DNA from 4 places in the Arthrobacter sp. P1_A5 genome. Region 1 is predicted to be linked to each of the others. Evidence: predicted binding sites of a transcription regulator. Region 1 holds the regulator's gene; each other region holds the start of a gene.
The links. The regulator LexA, encoded in region 1, represses DNA repair genes until DNA is damaged. The targets are predictions, from matches to a motif close to TCGAACANNTGTTCGA.
Positions count from the first base shown of each region.

Region 2: AC1D1S_RS16160 (Rv2578c family radical SAM protein) is a predicted target of LexA. The motif match lies at 1,441-1,456, and genes of this name have one in related genera.
Region 3: AC1D1S_RS17790 (LexA family protein) is a predicted target of LexA. The motif match lies at 1,611-1,626, and genes of this name have one in related genera.
Region 4: ruvA (Holliday junction branch migration protein RuvA) is a predicted target of LexA. The motif match lies at 1,954-1,969, and genes of this name have one in related genera.

Region 1 covers NZ_JBFTZL010000107.1:2-5,531, forward strand. Annotated here, with positions in the region: partial or broken gene AC1D1S_RS14110 (ATP-dependent DNA helicase) at 1-1,430, shown strand, start outside; gene lexA (transcriptional repressor LexA) at 1,528-2,277, opposite strand; gene AC1D1S_RS14120 (LysM peptidoglycan-binding domain-containing protein) at 2,793-3,224, shown strand; gene AC1D1S_RS14125 (histidinol-phosphate transaminase) at 3,295-4,413, shown strand; gene hisB (imidazoleglycerol-phosphate dehydratase HisB) at 4,485-5,111, shown strand; gene hisH (imidazole glycerol phosphate synthase subunit HisH) at 5,108-5,530, shown strand, end outside.
Region 2 covers NZ_JBFTZL010000144.1:2,835-8,032, reverse strand. Annotated here, with positions in the region: gene AC1D1S_RS16165 (NAD(P)(+) transhydrogenase (Re/Si-specific) subunit beta) at 1-201, shown strand, start outside; gene AC1D1S_RS16160 (Rv2578c family radical SAM protein) at 296-1,432, opposite strand; gene AC1D1S_RS16155 (helix-turn-helix domain-containing protein) at 1,537-1,839, opposite strand; gene map (type I methionyl aminopeptidase) at 1,903-2,685, shown strand; gene pcp (pyroglutamyl-peptidase I) at 2,795-3,436, shown strand; gene AC1D1S_RS16140 (SIMPL domain-containing protein) at 3,519-4,157, opposite strand; gene AC1D1S_RS16135 (hypothetical protein) at 4,159-4,629, opposite strand; gene pheS (phenylalanine--tRNA ligase subunit alpha) at 4,883-5,198, shown strand, end outside.
Region 3 covers NZ_JBFTZL010000183.1:1,337-5,654, reverse strand. Annotated here, with positions in the region: gene AC1D1S_RS17795 (Y-family DNA polymerase) at 1-1,157, opposite strand, end outside; gene AC1D1S_RS17790 (LexA family protein) at 1,166-1,597, opposite strand; gene AC1D1S_RS17785 (SCO1664 family protein) at 1,913-2,680, opposite strand; gene AC1D1S_RS17780 (DUF3090 domain-containing protein) at 2,680-3,234, opposite strand; gene AC1D1S_RS17775 (MSMEG_4193 family putative phosphomutase) at 3,259-3,951, opposite strand; gene AC1D1S_RS17770 (hypothetical protein) at 4,143-4,318, opposite strand, start outside.
Region 4 covers NZ_JBFTZL010000020.1:4,623-8,684, forward strand. Annotated here, with positions in the region: gene pdxT (pyridoxal 5'-phosphate synthase glutaminase subunit PdxT) at 1-530, shown strand, start outside; gene AC1D1S_RS05995 (YebC/PmpR family DNA-binding transcriptional regulator) at 534-1,289, shown strand; gene ruvC (crossover junction endodeoxyribonuclease RuvC) at 1,338-1,916, shown strand; gene ruvA (Holliday junction branch migration protein RuvA) at 2,042-2,686, shown strand; gene ruvB (Holliday junction branch migration DNA helicase RuvB) at 2,679-3,803, shown strand; gene yajC (preprotein translocase subunit YajC) at 4,018-4,062, shown strand, end outside.

The DNA.
Region 1 (5,530 bases):
CCATGGAGTGCCTCGGCGCGCAGAAATGCCCGCTCGCGGCCGAATGCTTCAGCGAACTGGCACGGCAGAACGCCGCCGATGCCGACGTCGTGGTCACCAACCACGCCATGCTCGCCGTCAGTGCCTTCGAAGGCCTGGCGGTGCTGCCCGAGTACGACGTCGTCGTGGTGGATGAAGCACACGAACTTCAGGACCGCGTCACGGGCGCGGTCTCGGGCCAGCTCTCCGTGGCGATGGTGCACGCCGCCGCGTCCGGGGCCCGGAAGCACACGGGCATCACCGTGGATGCACTGAGCAATGCCGCTGCCCACCTGGAGCTCGCCATCGACGGCGTCCCCAGCGGGCTGATGCCCAACGGCCTGAACAGCGAGCAGCTGGACTGCATCGACCAGCTGCGCGACGCATGCCGCGCCGCGCTGTCCGATTCCAAGGGGGACAGCTCCGTGTCGGCGGACGGCGGACGGCAGCTGGCCCGCTCGCGCCTCATGGTCATCCTGGAGCTCTGTGAACGCCTCCTGGCCGCGCGCGAAAACCGCGAAGTCGTGTGGTTCTCCCGCAACAGCAGCTTCGATCCGGCGCAGGGCTACTCGCAGCCGGACGAGAGCGCGCCGGCGTTGATCAATGTTGCCCCGCTGAGCGTCGCAGGGCGGTTGCGCGAGGGCCTGTTCGCAGACCACACCGTCATCCTGACCTCGGCCACACTGGCCATCGGCGCCGCCTTCGAACCCGCCGCCGGCGGCCTGGGCCTGGTTGGCAACGGCGCACCGAGCTGGACCGGCGTCGACGTCGGCTCCCCGTTCGACTACCCGAAGCAGGGCATACTCTACGTCGCCCGGCACCTGCCCAAACCCGGCCGCGGAACGTCCCCCGAGGCCCTGGACGAACTCGAGAAGCTGATCCGCGCCTCCGGCGGAGGCGCCCTGTGCCTGTTCTCCTCGCGGCGCGCCGCAGAGGAAGCAGCCGAGGCCATGCGGCCCCGGCTGGGCCTCAGCATCCTCTGCCAGGGGGAGTCGACCATGACGGCGCTCGTGCGGCAGTTTGCCGACGAACCTGACACGTGTTTGTTCGGCACTATGTCCCTCTGGCAGGGCGTCGACGTCCCTGGCGTGTCCTGCCGGCTGGTGGTCATCGACCGGATTCCCTTCCCGCGGCCGGACGACCCGCTGATGACGGCACGTTCGCGGGCCGTGGCCCAGGCCGGCGGCAATGGCTTCATGGCCGTCTCGGCCACGCACGCCGCCATCCGCCTCGCGCAGGGCGCCGGACGGCTGATCCGCTCGACCTCGGATAAGGGCGTGGTGGCGGTGCTGGATTCGCGGCTCTCCACGGAGCGTTACGGCGGCTTCCTGCGCGCCGCGCTGCCGCCGTTCTGGCCCACCACCGATTCATCGATAGCCATGGCAGCCCTGAAGCGACTGGCGAAAGACTAAGTCCCAAACCGGGGCCGCCACCCTGCGCCGGAAATCCGCCGCGGGGTGGCCGCTCCGAACTGGCGGCATGGCCCGGGACGGCTAAGGGGAGCGCAGTTTAGAGCGAGCGCAGTACCGAGACGACCTTGCCCATGATGACGGCGTGGTCGCCCAGGATGGGCTCGTACTGGGTGTTTTGCGGCAACAGCCACGTGTGGCCGTCCCGCTGGCGGAAGGTCTTGACCGTGGCTTCGTCGTCCAGCAGGGCGGCAACGATGTCGCCGTTCACGGCATCGCCCTGGCGGCGGACAACCACCCAGTCGCCGTCGCAGATGGCGGCGTCGATCATCGAGTCGCCGGCCACTTTGAGCATGAAGAGTTCGCCATGGCCCACGAGCTGGCGGGGCAGCGGCATGACGTCCTCCACCACCTGGTCCGCGAGGATCGGCCCGCCGGCGGCGATGCGTCCGACGAACGGCACCATTGCCGTGTCGGTGGCGCTGGCCAGCTCAGTCACTGACAGGCCGCCGACGGCCCGCAGGCCGCTTGACTTCTCCACACCGGAAATCGGTGTGGTCCCCTCGTCCAGGGTCAGCGGCATGAGCACTTCCATGGCCCGCGGGCGCTTCGGATCACGCCGCAGGTAGCCGAGCTTTTCGAGCTGGGAGAGCTGGTGGGTCACGCTCGAGAGGCTGGCGAGACCGACGGTGTCGCCGATTTCGCGCATGGACGGCGGATAGCCCTTGTCCGTGACGGACCGCTGGATGGTCTCCAGGATTTTCTTTTGCCGGACGGTGAGGCTCTTGGGGGCCCGGGCGGGCTGCGGGCTCCGTGGGGTGGCCCTGCCGCCGGTGGCTTGTGCTGCCATGTTCGCCAACGCCTTTCCGTTCCGCCCGGCTGCAGTGGCTGCTGTCACCGGGAACTTCCGGCCTGAAATGTCAGACCCTGCTGATCAACTACGAATGAATTCCCACGGGTAGTTCGAAAGTGGGAGTTCGAAAGGTTGTCCTGTCCCTCAAAAATAGGCCAGCCGCAGACCTTTTTCAAACATTTGTTCTAGCGAGTCTCGACATCGTTCGTTAGTAAGTGCTAAAACAGAACTAGCAAGATTCGAATATGTGTTCGATTCCGACGATCTGGGTTCGCATGCGATGTTCGGTTCTATGTTCGAAGGTTCGGCCGGTTGGCGGCGAGTACGTGAGTACGCCGGGCGGCAACTTATGGTCCAGGAGGGCTCAGTTCATGTCAGTTTCAAGCGCGTTTGACGGCACTAACATTCAGGGCGTCACGACCCGCCACCGCGGTGTTGGTCCACGTGGCGCAGCGGCTCGCCGCAACATCGGACACGGCAGCCTCGGACACGGCAGTCGCGACCAAGGCGGCATGGGCCAGGGTGGTTCCCTTCACGGCAACGTGTACCCGCTCAACGCCAGGCGCCGCGGCGCCGCGACGTCGCAGGGGCCGCAAGGAGCCGCCGCGGTTTCGGGCGGCCGGACCAAGCAGCCGCCGCTGCGGCTCACCCGGCGCGGACGCTTCGTCTTCTTCGGTGTCCCGCTGATCCTGCTGGCGGCGTTCATCCTGTCGTTCAGCGGATTCCTCAACGCTCCCGCGAAAGCGGCAGATTCCGCAGACCAGCTCTCAGTGACGCCGACCGTATCCGTCACAGTCCAACCGGGGGAGTCCCTCTGGGCCATTGCCGGGTCGGTGGCTCCGGAGCGCGATCCCCGCGACGTCGTGGCCGACATCGTGGAGCTGAACAATCTGGACGCCGCGCGTGTGATGCCGGGCCAGCAACTGTTCGTCCCGTCCAAGTAACCACCCCCCCCGGTGGCGTCGCGGGCGTCACAGTTTCAGCGCCCGTCCCGCTACCACTTAAACTGGTCACGTGACTGACCAGCTTGAGCGCCTCAACCGACTGCCCCTCCGAACTAATCTGCGTGGCCTGCGTCCGTATGGCGCGCCGCAGCTGGACGTCCCCATCCTGCTCAACGTCAACGAGAACACCCATGGGGTCCCGGCCGATGTCCGCGCAGCGATCACCGAGGCCGTGAGTGCCGCCGCTGCCGGGCTGAACCGCTATCCGGACCGCGAATTCACCGAATTGCGAGAAGCCCTCGCGGAATACCTTGGCCACGGGCTGGACGCGGAGAACATCTGGGCCGCGAATGGTTCCAACGAAGTCCTTCAGCAGATCCTCCAGGCCTTCGGCGGCCCCGGCCGGACGGCCCTCGGGTTCCCTCCCACGTATTCGATGTACCCGTTGCTGGCCTCTGGCACGGATACGGAATACGTCGTCGGGGCCCGCGCGTCAGACTATGGGCTCAGCGCGGACTCGGCGGCACAGCAAGTCCGCGAGCTTCAGCCCAACATCGTCTTCCTGTGCTCCCCAAACAACCCCACCGGTACCGGTCTGGGGCTCGATGTCGTCGAGGCCGTCTATGACGCCGGCGAGGCCAGCCAGACCATCGTGATCGTCGACGAGGCCTACCACGAGTTCGCCCACGACGGCACGCCCAGTGCCCTCACCCTGCTGCCTGGCCGGGAGCGGCTCATCGTCTCGCGCACCATGAGCAAGGCCTTCGCCCTCGCGGGTGCGCGGCTCGGCTACATGGCCGCGGCACCGGAGGTCGCTGACGCCCTGCGCCTGGTCCGTCTCCCGTACCACCTTTCCGCCATCACCCAGGCTGCGGCCCTGGCTGCCCTGCACCACCGGGAGGCGCTCATGGCGGACGTCGAGGACATCAAGCGCCAGCGCGACCGGATCGTGTCGGAACTGACGCGGTTGGGCTTGACCCCGGCCGCGTCCGATTCCAACTACGTGTTCTTCGGCGGCCTCGAGAACCCCCATGAGGTTTGGCAGCGGATGCTGGACGCCGGTGTCCTCATCCGCGACGTCGGTATTCCGGGGCACCTGCGCGTCACCGCGGGCACTGAGACAGAAACCACAGCCTTCCTGGAGGCACTTGAACTTATCCTGGCCGGCTCCGCAAAGCCGCAGGCCTAGACTTGGTGGGGAGCCCGATCGTCCCCGCCAGATTGCCCAACACCCTGCCTTCTTCCAAAGGACACATCTACATGAGCACCACCGGATCCACCACCGCCGAGGGCCGGACCGCACGCATGGAACGGACCACCAGCGAGTCCTCGGTCCTGGTCGAGATCAACCTGGACGGCACCGGCGTTTCAGACATCAGCACGTCGGTCCCGTTCTACGACCACATGCTGACGGCCCTCAGCAAGCACTCCCTGATCGACATGACCGTCAAGGCCACCGGCGACACCCACATCGATGTCCACCACACTGTCGAGGACGTGGCCATCACTTTCGGCGAGGTTCTGCGGACCGCCCTGGGCAACAAGGCCGGGATCCGCCGTTTTGGCGAGGCGACCGTTCCCCTCGATGAGGCCCTCGCGCAAGCTGTCGTAGACGTCTCCGGCCGTCCCTACCTGGTCCACGCCGGCGAGCCGGCAGGCCAGGAATACCACCTGATCGGTGGCCACTTTACGGGCTCCCTGACCCGCCACGTTTTTGAGGCGATCACCCTTCACGCCGGGATCTGCCTGCACATGAACGTCACCGCCGGGCGCGACCCCCATCACATCGTCGAGGCCCAGTTCAAGGCCTTTGCCCGTGCCCTGCGCGCAGCCGTCGAGCCGGATCCCCGCGTCGAGGGCATCCCGTCGACAAAGGGTGCTTTGTGACCGGCCCGCTGCTCCGCGACGGGGCCATCATCGACCCCGCCGCCGCGACCAAGCCGGTCTCCCCGCAGGGAAAGCCCACCGTTACGGTGCTGGACTACGGCTCCGGGAATGTCCGGTCCGCCGTCCGCGCGCTGGAGCGGGCCGGCGCCGAAGTCATCCTCAGCTCCAAGGCCGAGGATGTCCTCAATGCCGACGGCCTCGTCGTCCCCGGTGTGGGCGCCTTCGAAACCGTCATGCGCGAACTTAAGGCCGTTGACGCCATCCGGATGATCGGCCGCCGTGTCGCCGGAGGCCGTCCCGTGCTGGCCATCTGCGTCGGGCTCCAAGTGCTGTTCGAGGCCGGCGTCGAACACGGCACCGAAGCCGAGGGCATGGGGGAGTGGCCCGGCAAGGTGGAACTGTTGCCTGCCGACGTCGTG
Region 2 (5,198 bases), on a different contig from region 1:
TCCTCGCCGGGTTCGCCGATTTACGGGATGCCGATCCTGGAAGTGGTGCAGGCCCAGCAGGTCGTGTTCCTGAAGCGGTCCATGCGCCCGGGGTTTGCCGGCATCGAGAATGAGCTCCTGCACGATCCCAAGACCACCCTCCTGTTCGGCGACGCCAAGGATTCGCTGGCGAGGGTGCTYGGCGCGGTCAAGGCGCTCTAGGCATCCTGCGCCCGGCGGCTCAGGGCGCTTTCCGCTCCGGCAGCCCTGCTGCGCAGGGGACCCATGGCTCCGTGTGCTTGAGGTGGAGCGGACTTCAAAACAGTGTGGGCTGGGCCGTGCCGGAACGGGCAGCGCCAGCGTGGCGTGGGCTTGCGTGCCCCGCGGTGTCCGGGATGCTCCCGGCCGGGTACTGGGCTTCTTCCTCCCGGGCGTTGTCATGGTCGCTGCCCCCGTCAAGGTCCCGGTGGCTGAAGCCCTGCGAGCCGGAGAAGCCGTGCAGGTCCTTGAAATGCCGGACCCGTCCTGCCAGCCACGCGCGGTATTCCTTGGATGCGTATGACCCGCTGCCATACAGGCGGCGGTACTTGCCCGCCAGTTGCGGATGTTCCCGGGCGATCCACTGCATGAACCATTCACGGGTGCCCGGCTTCAGGTACAGCGCACCGRCCGTGACCCCTGTGGCGCCGGCCGCCGCGAGGGCCCCGAAGAGGGAATCGAGGGCCTCATCACTGTCGGAGAGCCACGGCAGGATGGGCATGGCCATGACGCCGCAGGGCAGGCCCGCTTCCCGCAGACGGGAGATGAGCTTCAGCCGGGCCCGTGGCCCAGGCGTGCCAGGCTCCACGGCCTCGGACAGCTGCTCGTTGGTCATGGCCAGCGAGATGCCCACCCCGACCGGCACTTGCGCCGCCGCATGCTTGAGGAGCGGGATGTCCCGGGCCAGGAGCGTGCCCTTGGTGAGGATGGACAGGGGAGTGCCGGAATCGGCCAGGGCACCAATGATGCCGGGCATGAGCTGGTAGCGGCCCTCGGCGCGCTGGTAGGGGTCGGTGTTTGTGCCAAGGGCCACGTGCTCGTGGCGCCAGGACGGCTTGGCCAGTTCCTTGCGCAGGACTTCGGCGGCRTTGATCTTGACCACCACTTGGCTGTCAAAGTCCAGGCCGGCGTCGAAGTCAAGGTAGGTGTGGCTCTTCCGGGCAAAGCAGTAGACGCACGCATGGCTGCAGCCGCGGTAGGGGTTGATGGTCCAGTCGAACGGCATCCGGGAACCGGCGACCACCTTGTTGAGCACCGATTTGGCGGTGACCTCATGGAAGGTGATCCCGGCAAATTCCGGGGTGGAGACCGTCCGCACGAGTCCGGCCAGCGGCAGCAGGGCAGCCGTGGGCGAAGCGGCGGAAACGGCGGCCGGGGAATCGCCGCGCTCAAGTGCTTGTGCGTCCCATCTCATGCCTACATTCGAATATATGTTCGACTGAATGTCAAGGATGCTGACGGGCGAGGCGGCGGCCGGTTGCAGCATGGGGCGGCCTGTGCAGCTGCGGGGATCGGGGCTTACGAAGCCAGCCGCTCACGGGCGTTGTGATCAGGGCTGGTCGGTTCAGTGGCGCGTTTGGTCTGGTTGACCTCGGCCCACACCGCATCGAGGGAGAGTCCGAGGACGCCGGCGATAGCGGCGATGGTCGGGAAGGCGGGGGTCGCTACGCGGCCCGTCTCGATCTTCCGGAGGGTCTCCGGTGAGACGCGTGCATCGAGTGCGATGTCGAGCATCGAGCGTTCCCCCCTGGCGCGGCGCAACAGGGCGCCGAGGCGCTGTCCGCGCTCGATCTCTGCGAATGTGAGGGGCAACCTGACCATGGCTTCGATTATACCGGGATAATATGACCGGTATAGTTATTGGACACGTGAGAAAGGCGCCGCATGATCGAGATCCTGAATCCCACCGAACTTGCCCGGGCCAAAGAAACAGGCGCCCTTGTAGCTGACATCCTGCAGACGCTGAAGAACCGCAGCACGGTCGGCGCGAACCTCCTGGACCTCGACCGATGGGCGCAGGCCATGATCGCCGAGGCTGGTGCGCAGTCCTGTTATGTCGACTACGAGCCGTCCTTCGGCCGCGGGCCGTTCGGACACTACATCTGCACGGCCGTCAACGACGCCGTGCTCCACGGACTCCCACGCGACTACACGCTGGCAGACGGCGACCTGCTGACACTCGACCTCGCCGTCTCCAAGCGGGGAGTCGCAGCAGACTCCGCCATCAGCTTCATCGTGGGCGACTCAAAGCCCCCGGGAAGCGTCGCGATGATCAGCGCGACCGAGCGCGCGCTCGGCGCAGGGATAGCCGCTGCCCGGCCCGGAGCCAGGATCGGCGACATCTCCCATGCCATCGGCTCGGTCCTTGGCGAGGCGGGGTACCCGATCAACACCGAGTTCGGGGGCCATGGCATCGGATCGACCATGCACCAGGACCCGCACATTCCCAACACCGGACGGCCGGGCCGTGGCTACAAGCTGCGCCCCGGGCTGCTGCTCGCACTGGAGCCATGGGTCATGGCCGACACCGCTGAACTCATCACCGACGCCGACGGGTGGACGCTCCGAAGCGCGACCGGCTGCCGGACAGCACACAGTGAGCACACGATCGCCATCACCAACGACGGGGCCGAAATCCTCACCCTGCCGACGCGGACACACGCATGAGGCCGGAGCGACACATGCCCCGGCGGCCAAGTGTGGACGGGGCCGGGTCGAGGGTGCCGCGGGGTGCCGCCTTACCGCGGCAGTGGGAGGGCGTTGTTAGGCTGGGGCGATGATTCTCCTGACCGGGTTTGAGCCATTTGGCGGCGATACGGCCAATCCGTCGTGGGCAGCGGCCCGTTCGGCGGCACGGCTGCTCCAATCCGAAGGGCTGGATGTCCAGGCGGTGGAATTGCCATGCGTCTTCGGCGAGTCGGCCAAGGTGCTGGCGGAGGCCCTCGAGCGTTTCACGCCGGAGCTTGTGCTGTGCGCCGGCCAGGCCGGCGGGAGGGCGCGCATCTCGCTGGAACGGGTGGCCATCAATTGTGACGACGCCCGGATTCCGGACAATGCCGGCAATCAGCCCGTGGACGAAGCCGTGGTCCCGGGCGGACCGGCAGCCTATTTCACGTCGCTGCCGGTCAAGGCGGCGCTCGCGGCGTTGAGCGCAGAGCAGATCCCGGCCGAAGTGTCCCAGAGTGCCGGGACCTATGTCTGCAACCATGTCTTCTACGCGCTCATGCACGCCCTGCGGCTACGTCCGGGCACCAGGGGAGGCTTTGTCCACGTCCCCTACGAGGAAACGCAGCTTCCGGCCGGGAGCAGTGCCCCCTCGCTGCCGGCCGCCCAGATGGCGGCGGCGCTCGCCGTCGTCGTGCGCACTGCACTGGCGACGACGGCGGATCTAAAGCTCCCTGCCGGCGCAACCCACTAGCCCCAGCCGGTCATCCGGCGCCCGAGCCGGTGGCGGCCGCCGTCGGCGACGCGAAACAACTGCTCCCGCAATTACTGGGCAATCAGTCGAGCAGTTCCCAGACGACGCCGATGGTGGCAGTGACCCCCGACTCACCGGCCTCGACGGTGAGTGAGGTCACGGCCACTTCCCGCTGCATCTTCGCCACGGGGATCGGCGCCTGGAAACCGGGGTGCTGGGTGAGGGACAGGACCCTGCCCAGCCCGGTTCCCGCGAGGGCGGCATAGTGCTCGGCGGTGGTGCGGGCGTCCTGCCAGGCGGCCTCACGGGCCCGGGCTTCGACGGCCGAGGAGTCGGCGAAGCCGAGGGTCAGCCCGTTCAGCCGGACGGCGTCGCCGCCGGCAGCAACCGCCGCGGCAAGGACCTGCGAGGACGCGGACAGCTCGCGGATCCTGACGGTGAGCGTGCTGGAGGCCAGGTAGCCGGTCACGGTCTGGCCCCGGCCATCCTGCCAGTTCAGCTCGGCCCGGACGTTCAGCCCGGAAGTGGACAAGTCCGCGCTGTCCACGCCGCGCTGCCGGAGCTCCGACGTGATGGCGGCCGACCGTGTTCCGGCCTCGCTGTAGGCCTCGGCCACGGTCTCGCGGCGGCATTCAACGCCGATCGACACGGTCAACAGGTCCGGCACCGCCTCGGCGCTGCCGGTTCCTGCAACGGAGATGCTTCGGGGGCTGTCTGTCATGTCAGGCCTCGTAACGTTCAGGGGCGGTCACGCCCAATCTGCGGTGCGTGCGTGGTCTGGTCCCGGGCAGGCCGGGCAGGGGGTAGCCGCCTGCTTCCAGGCCGGCGTGGCGCTCGAAGATGTTGGCGCTGCCCGGGTTGCCCGTGCGCCAGAGGGACCAGCCGGCGGCTATGAAGTACAGCGGAAGGAAGGGCAGCCCGAGGCACCAGGCATATTGGGTGCTGTGGCGCTCCTCGTGGCCCAGCAGCACTGGATTGGCGCGGGCGGATTCCGGTCCGGTTCGGAAGAGGATCACGTTGCCCACGGTGAAGGCCGCAGCAAACGGCAACCGCCAGCGGTAGCGGCCCGCGATCAGCAGTCCGCGCGGACCGGAGCTGACGGTTGTCCGAGCACAGGCTGCCAGCAGCAGGCCCAGCAGGGTGGAGCCGTTGAGCAGGTTGGCGATCTGGCGAAGCCGTTGTCCGGGCGTCATGAGGCCATGGTAGCCGGGGGTGTGCCCGGCAGTCAGGGGGCCGCCGGGATGTCCCGTGCCCTTGGAATTCCGGCGTAAGCGTGCCAGGGGCGGCCGGCACCGCGGCGTCACGTGCGGGGCGGCCATTGCCATGCCGCCGACGGCCGTCTACTAGACTGGGGACAGTGACCACAAGCCTTGCCGAGAACCTGCGCCGCGCCCTGTGCCCGGCGCACGCTGTTGGCATGATCCGACTCGTAGCTAAGAACAGTAGATGACTGAAACTTTGCCGGACGCAGCCGTCCCGAATCCTCTGGATGAAGCCGCCATTACCGCCGCCGTAGACCAGGCCGTTGCCGCCATCGCCGCCGCAGCGACCCTCGATGAACTCAAGGCCGTGCGCCTCGCCCACACGGGCGAGAAGTCCGCCCTGAGCCTCGCCAACCGTGAGATTGGCGCGCTGCCCAAGGACCAGAAGGCCGCCGCCGGCAAGCTCATGGGCGCCTCGAGGGGACGGGTCAACAAGGCGCTCGCGGACCGGACGGTCGCGCTCGAGGCCGAGAACGACGCGCGGATCCTCGTCGAAGAGA
Region 3 (4,318 bases), on a different contig from region 1:
ACATCTTCCAGGAGGGTTCCGATGTGGCGTTCCTCGTGCGGGTTCTGGAACAGGGCCAGCGGTGCCTGGTTTCCGGTGGGCCGCAGGTCGGTGACCATGATGCCCGCCCGGGCGTATTTGATGCCTTCCTGGATGTGGGGCAGGAGGGCGTGGGCGGCCCGGGTGAGTAGGACGGGATCGGCGGTGGGCATTGGCAGCGGCACGCACACCGAGGGGTAGGAGGTGTCGTTCGGGTTGAAGTGCGAGGTGCCGGCGAAGGCGGTGAGGACCTTGGCCTGGAGGCCGTGTTTGGCCAGCCGTGCTGAAGCCTGCTGGCCGTAGACGGACAGGACTTGCCGCATGCCGGCGGCGGTGGTGATGGGGGTGGCGAAGGAGCGGGAGAAGATGAGCTGGTCCCGTCCGATCCGTTCTTCTTCCATCGGGATGCACGGGGTCCCCTGCAGTTCCAGGACGGTGCGCATCACGACCACGGAGAAACGGTCCCGGATCATCACCGGGTCGGCCCGGGACAGGTCAAGGATGGACTGGAGCCCTAAGGCGTTGAGGCGTTTGGTCAGCCGCGTCGTGACGCCCCAGATTTCGATCACGGACAGCCGGCCCATCAGCGCTTCCCGGTCCCCGGCGGGCACGGAGTCCCAGTGGCAGACCCCGTCGAAGGCCGGGTTGTGCTTGGCCCATTTGTTGGCGAGTTTCGCCAGGGTCTTGGTTCCGGCGATCCCGACGCAGACCGGAACCCCGACGTTGCGCCGCACGGCTGCCTTCATGGTCTGGCCCAGGATCAGCAGGTCCTCCGGCGCGCCTTTGACGCCCAGGAAGGCCTCGTCGATGCTGTAAACCTCCAACCAAGCGCTGTAGCGGCCCAGCAGTTCCATCACCCGGGCGCTGATGTCCCCGTAGAGCTCGTAGTTGCTCGAGAGGGCAACAAGTCCCCATTCCTTGGCCCGCGGGGCGAGTTTGAACCATGGTTCACCGAGGCCGATCCCGAGAGCCTTGGCTTCCGGGGACCGGGTGACGGCGCACCCGTCGTTGTTGGACAGGACGACGACGGGCCGGCCTTCGAGGGACGGGTCGAATGCCCGCTCGGCCGAGGCGTAGAAGCAGTTCACATCCACGTGCGCGATCTGCGGCATCCGCCGCATCGGGGAGGGCTTAGACATGGTGTGCCTCAAACATGGTGCAGGCAGCGGGTCGCGACGCCCCAGATGACCAGATCAGACATGGACGGAACCCGGATGTCCGGGTAGGACGGATTCTCCGCCTGCAGCACGACGCCGGCGGCCGTGATTCGCAGCCGCTTGATGGTCAATTCTCCGTCCAGGACGGCTATGACTACGGACCCGTCCTTGGGTTCCAGGGCCCGGTTGACGATCAGTTCATCCCCGTCGCTGATGCCGGCGCGTTCCATCGAGTCTCCGGAGACCCGCACGACGTACGTGCTGGTGATGTCCTTGATCAGATGCTCGTTCAGGTCAATCCGCCCATCAAAGTAGTCCTGGGCCGGCGAGGGGTACCCGGCCGCGACGGGGACCGGAGAGATCAGCACCGACAGCAACGACATGCCCGCATCTATCACGCGGGGACCGACAACAACGCCCACAACACACCCTTATTCGAATATATGTTCGATAAATTCAGTGTAGCCGGACGTACCGACAAAAGTTGGACTCTGCCCATATCCCTCGGTCGCGTAAGCAGCGCGGTTTCTCCTCAACATCGCAACAACTGACTGAAGGGGTGCTTCTTATGGGACGCTCGCCGCGTCGTTTGCGGAAGATGGGGCCTGCGGGCTTGGTTGAGCGTAGGCGCTGCTATCGGCGTTTGGGCAGCGAGTTCTTGGTGACAGTTGCTCCGTCGCTACCTTAAGATCCATGCCGTCGTGACACAGCCTGCGAAGCCCGTAGCCGCAATTCCCTTAGAACAGCGGCCAGGGCACCGCCGACATCTCACCGCTCGGAGCCGGAAACCGCCCTGCCAAGCGCAACCGTGCGCAGCGCGCGGCGAGCGATGCGATTTCTTCGGCGCTGAGCAAGTCCGCCAGGTTCCGGCCCAGCCCACCGTGCAGTCCTTCGCTGACACGATCGATGCCGTCGCGTTCCTCGGCGGTCAGCGCGTCTCCCAGCCATCCCCACAGCACCGTGCGCAGCTTGTGGTCACGGTGAAAGGTGAGCCCATGGTCCACGCCGTGCCGGTGTCCGTCCGTCATGGCAAGAATGTGGTCGCCTTTGCGGTCGGCGTTGTTGACGACCATGTCGAACACCGCCATGCGTCTGAGCGCTGGCGAGTCTTCGTGAACGAGGGCGACCATCCGTCCGTTCTCATCCCGTCCCTCGAGAACATGTTTCCAGCCCGTCTCCGGCACCTGGTCCGTCGCGACCAGGTTCACGGCGCATCGGGCGGGGTCTTGCTCCTGCCAGAGCTGCACCATTCCTTCGCCCAAAGGACCATCGCGCAGCCAGGTGTGCGGCACGACGTCCCAGCCTAAGACCTGCGAGACCAGGTAGGCGGCCACCTCCCGGTGAGCCAGGGTGCCGTGGGGAAAATCCCACAGCGGACTTTCGCCTGCTATCGGCTTATAGACGACCACCACGTCGCCGATGCTGCCCAGAAATGTAGCGTTTGAAGCCGTCGTGATGCGGCCGGTGAGCGTCAGCTCGGCGGCCACTAGGTCCGGCGCTGGCATCAGACCTCGGGAAGGGTGCAGATGTGCCCGTCGGCGTCTATGGGGTAACCGCAGAGCGGGCACGTCGGACGCCCGGCGCCCACGATCTCACGGGTGCGCTTGGCGAATGCGCGGGCGGTGCCGACCGGCATTCGCACCAGCAGCATTTCGGACTCGTTAGCGCCGCCCTCATCAAGCGGTTCGTCGTTGTCATCAGCATCGACATCGGCGATGGGGTAGGCCTCTATTACGACCTGGGCCGTGGTTGGGTCCCAACCTAAGCTCATGGCGCCGGTGCGAAACTGCTCCTGAACGGCCTCGAGCTGGTCATTGTCGACAAGTTCAATGGGAGTGCTCGTGGGAACGCTGAAGGGGTTGCCCTCGACGGTGATGAGCTGGTCGAGAATTTCGTCGATCTTCTCCGCGAGCAGAGCCGACTGCTGCTTCTCCAGGGCAATACTCACGATCTGCGTCCCTGCGCGCACCTGCAGGTAGAACGTGCGCGCCCCTGGAAGGCCAATGGTGCCGACGACGATTCGATCAGGCCAGGCAAACTCGTGAACACGTGTAGGCATGTCAGTATTTTAGGCACATGAGGTTCATGGCGCCTTTTGCCCTGCACCGCCGCCCACCGGTGCATCGCCAGAGTGGATGCCGTTCGACAGCCACGACAGGTCACCCGCGTCGGTGTTGGTCGCGTAGACGCTCGGCCGACTAGCGCCGTAGCGCACGATCGATACGGAGGCGGGGCCCACGTTAATACGCTGGAACAGGTCAAGGTGCATGCCGAGCGCGTCGGCGAGGATTGACTTGATGATGTCACCGTGACTCACCGCCACCCACACGGCCCGTGGCCCGTACTCGGCTTCGAAGGCTGCATCGTGGCGTCGAATCGCTGCCACCGACCGAGCCTGCATCGCGGCCATGGATTCACCGCCGGGAAAGACGACGGCGGACGGTTGCGACTGCACAACCGGCCACAAATCCTCGGTCGCGAGATCACTGAGGGTGCGGCCCTGCCACTGGCCGTAATCGCACTCGGTGAGATCGAGATCGACCGGCGCGTACGGCGTGCCAGCCTGGCGATCGAGGATGAGCTGGGCGGTCTGCTGACAACGCTCAAGAGGGCTCGACACCACCCCGACTACGGGCACGGCCGCGAGCCGGTCTCCGGTCAGAGCCGCCTGGTCGCGCCCGATCTGATCCAGGCTGACGCCGACGGCCCGACCGGCCAGCAGTCCAGTGGCATTGGCTGTGGTGCGGCCGTGCCGCACGAGAATAACTGTGGCCATCCACCCAGCCTAACCACCCGGTCGACGGCGGTGTGCACCGTACCGGGTCGCGCGCCGAACAGGCAGATAAAGCCCTGGCGGAACCCTTCAGGCGCGCCGACGCGCTCAAAGCCGCCCAGACGGAGCGCAGGCACCCTCCCTGCGGTTGCTGATTTGAGCCGAATTGGGATGGGTTTCTTCACTGGATACCGTCAAGTAGCGCGGTCAGATGGTTCGCGGTTGCTCACTTCAACAGCATGGAACCGTTGATCGGGGTGCTCCGGCATTCTGATTCCGGTGATAGCGCCGTCGATGTCATCAGCTGATGGCTGGTCCGATCCGCCGTCAGGCTTGCAGAGGAATCCCTGGGTGAATAGTGCGTCGGTGT
Region 4 (4,062 bases), on a different contig from region 1:
GCGAATCGACCACGATCGACAAGCTCTCCCGGATCTTCGGGCTCCGGGGTCCGCTGCGCGAACGCATCCAGGCCGGCCTGCCAGTCTACGGCTCGTGCGCCGGGATGATCCTGCTGGCGGACGAGATCGCGGACCCGGCGAAGGACCTCGCCGGAAACCCGCAACAGACGTTCGGCGGACTCGACATCACCGTGCGCCGCAACGCCTTCGGCCGGCAGCGTGAGTCCTTCGAGACGGACCTTGACTTCAGGGGGCTCGGGTTCAGCGACACCGGCTCCGGCGTGGCTCCCGTCCATGCCGTGTTCATCCGAGGCCCGTGGGTGGAGCGCGTGGGTCCAGGGGTGGAGGTCCTGGCGCAGGCGGAACCCGCGGACCCGGAGCATGCCTCGCATGCCGCTGTACTGGACGGGACGGCTAGAATTGTTGCAGTGCGTTCCGGCAAGCTGCTGGCCACCTCCTTCCACCCGGAAGTGACGGGGGAGAAGCGCGTGCATGAACTGTTTATTCGAATGATCAGAGGAGAAGCGTAAAGCATGTCAGGCCACTCCAAATGGGCGACGACCAAGCATAAGAAGGCCATCCTTGACAGCCGCCGGGCCAAGTCGTTCGCCAAGCTGATCAAGAACATCGAAGTCGCCGCGCGCATGGGCGGCCCCGACCTCTCCGGCAACCCCAGCCTGGAACTGGCCGTCACCAAGGCGAAAAAGACGTCGGTGCCCGCTGACAATATCGACCGCGCCATCAAGCGCGGCGCCGGGCTCACCGGCGAGGTCGTCGATTACACCGAAATCATGTACGAGTGCCGCGGCCCGCAGGGTTCCGCGCTGCTGATCGAGTGCCTAACGGACAACAAGAACCGTGCCGCCTCCGAGGTCCGGCTCGCCATCTCCCGCAATGGCGGCACGATCGCCGATCCCGGCTCCGTCAGCTACCTCTTCTCCCGCAAGGGCGTCGTCTCGCTGCCGAAGAACGGCCTGACCGAGGACGACGTCCTGATGGCCGTGCTGGATGCCGGGGCCGAGGAAGTCAAGGACAACGGCGACAGCTTCGAGATCCACTCCGAGCCGACCGACCTCCAGGCCATTCGCGATGCCCTCACGGAAGCCGGAATTGAGTACGACACCGACGAGGCCGAGTTTGTGCCGTCCATGCAGGTGCCGCTGGACCTTGATGCCGCCAAGAAGTTCATGAAGCTGGTGGACGCCCTGGAAGAGCTCGACGACGTCCAGAACGTGTACAGCAACGCCGACCTCAGCGACGAAGTGCAGGCCGCACTGGAAGCCGAGTGACCCGCTCACCCAAACGTGACTTTGGGGCCCGGTCTTGACGGCCCAACCGTGACGCTGCGCGTGTTGGGGGTTGACCCGGGCCTCACCCGTTGCGGGATCGGCGTTGTCGACGTCGAGCGGAACCGGCGGGCCACATTGGTGGCCTTCGGCGTTGTGGGCACCTCTCCCGAGGAGAGCCTGGACCAGCGGCTGCTGGTCATCGCCACGTCCATCGACGAGTGGCTGGACCGCTACGAACCCCAGGTGCTCGCCGTGGAGCGGGTCTTTTCCCAGCTCAACGTCAGCACGGTCATGGGGGTGGCGCAGGCCTCCGGGGTGGTCATTGCGGCCGCAGCGCGCCGTGGCATCCCGGTGGCGCTGCACACCCCGTCCGAGGTCAAGGCAGCCGTGACGGGAAGCGGGACCTCGAACAAGGATGCGGTCACCAAGCTGGTGACCAAGATCCTCCGGCTGGACGCGCCTCCGCGCCCGGCCGACGCCGCCGACGCCCTTGCGTTGGCCATCACCCACGCTTGGCGGGCCGGCAGCGGGGCCGCCGTAGCCACGACTGGGCCGGGCAGCCAGTCCCTCACTCCGGCGCAGCGGGCGTGGGCGGACGCGGAGGCAAAAGCGCGCCGTGCGCGCTGAATGTCCGGCTGTGACGCAGCGGGGCTTGGTAGGGTATTCGTAGATATGTTCGGATAGTCGGCGTGCCCGGCTGTACGTTCTTTCATCACCCAGTTGCAGACGCCAGTTAGACCAGGAGCCCGGCCTTGATCAGTTTTCTTCGCGGAACCGTTGCGCATGTTGGCCTGTCCTCCGCCGTGATCGACCTCAACGGCGCCGGCATGAGCGTCAACGCCACACCGCAGACCCTCAGCGGCCTTCGGGTGGGTGAGGAGGGAAAGCTGTTCACGTCCCTGATCGTGCGGGAAGACTCGCTGACCCTGTTCGGCTTCGCCAGCGATGACGAACGCGAGGTGTTTGATGTGCTCCTCAGCGTCAGCGGCGTCGGTCCCCGCCTCGCCCTGGCGGTGCTGGCCGTCCACGAGCCCGAAGCTATCCGGGTGGCCGCCCACTCCGGCGACGGCAAGGCCTTCACGAAGGTCCCCGGCATCGGACCGAAGGTGGCTGGCCGGATCGTGCTCGAACTCGCCGGCAAGCTTGTGCCGCACGGCACCGCCGGCGCGCCTGTCGCGGCCGTGTCCGCGGAATCCGTCTGGAAGCCGCAGGTGGTGGCCGCGATGACCAGCCTGGGCTGGTCCGAAAAGGATGCCACGGCCAGCATCGACAAGTCCCTGGCCGATTCCCCGGACCTCGCGGCGAACGGCAATGTAGCGGAGATTCTCCGCGCGACGCTGCGCTGGCTGGGCCAGGACGGCGCCCGCGCCGGGAACCGGGTAGGCGCGCGTGGCTGAGCCGTCGATCGTCGCCGGGGGAGAGGAACCGGAGGAGCGGGTCATCGAAGCCGCCCTGCGGCCCAAGAACCTGCACGACTTCGTGGGCCAGCACCGGGTCCGCAAGCAGCTCTCCCTCGTGTTGGAGGCCTCGCGCATGCGTGGGCGCAGCGCGGACCACGTGCTGCTCTCGGGCCCTCCCGGCCTGGGTAAGACCACGCTGTCCATGATCATCGCCGCCGAAATGAACGTCCCGCTGCGGATCAGCAGCGGCCCGGCCATCCAGCACGCGGGCGACCTTGCGGCCATCCTGTCCTCGCTCTCGGAGGGCGAGGTCCTGTTCCTGGATGAAATCCACCGCATGTCCCGGCCGGCCGAGGAAATGCTGTACATGGCGATGGAAGATTTCCGCGTCGATATCGTCGTCGGCAAGGGCGCCGGCGCCACGGCCATTCCGCTGGAGCTGCCGCCCTTCACCCTGGTCGGCGCCACCACGCGGGCCGGCCTCCTTCCCGGCCCGCTGCGGGACCGGTTCGGTTTCACCGGCCACCTCGAGTTTTACTCCGTTGAGGAGCTGGAACTGGTCCTGCGCCGCTCCGCCGGCCTGCTGGACCTGAAGGTCAACTCCGCCGGGTTCAGCGAGATTGCCGGCCGGTCCCGGGGCACGCCACGCATCGCCAACCGGCTCCTGCGCCGCGTCCGGGACTGGGCGCTCGTGCATGGCATCGAGCAAATCGACGCGCGGGCGGCCTCCGCGGCCCTGGACATGTACGAGGTGGACAAGCGGGGCCTGGACCGGCTGGACCGTGCCGTTCTCGAGGCCCTCATCACCAAGTTCGGCGGCGGGCCGGTAGGCCTGTCCACACTCGCGATCGCCGTCGGCGAGGAAACGGAGACCGTGGAAACGGTCGCCGAGCCCTATCTGGTGCGTGAAGGACTCCTGGGCCGGACGCCGCGCGGCCGGATAGCCCTGGCGCCGGCATGGACACACCTGGGCTTCGCCATTCCGGCCGGTGCCTTCGGCCAGGACCCGCTGGAACTGTTCCAGGCCGACGAGCTGGGCGAGAGCCCGATCGGCGGGTCCGGCGGGGATCCCGGCGAAGAAACCGATCCTCAGTGGATCCGAAACAGCCGCTAGCACCGTTCTTTCAGCTTTTCCCTTTAGACTGGTATGACGCTCGGCACGTCCGGGTTTTGTTTCCGTGGGCGGAGAGCAGGTAGCCGCCGGCGGTCTGGGGGACGGTCTCGCTGCCAGTTTGCTGCGCAGACCCCTGCCCGCGCCGTCAGGAACAAACGGACGTTGCTGAAAAACAGCTATGCAAGTAAAGAACGGAACTTTCCCCTTGGATCTAATGACAATTCTCCTGTTCGTGATGCTTGGCGTGTTCGTCTTCATG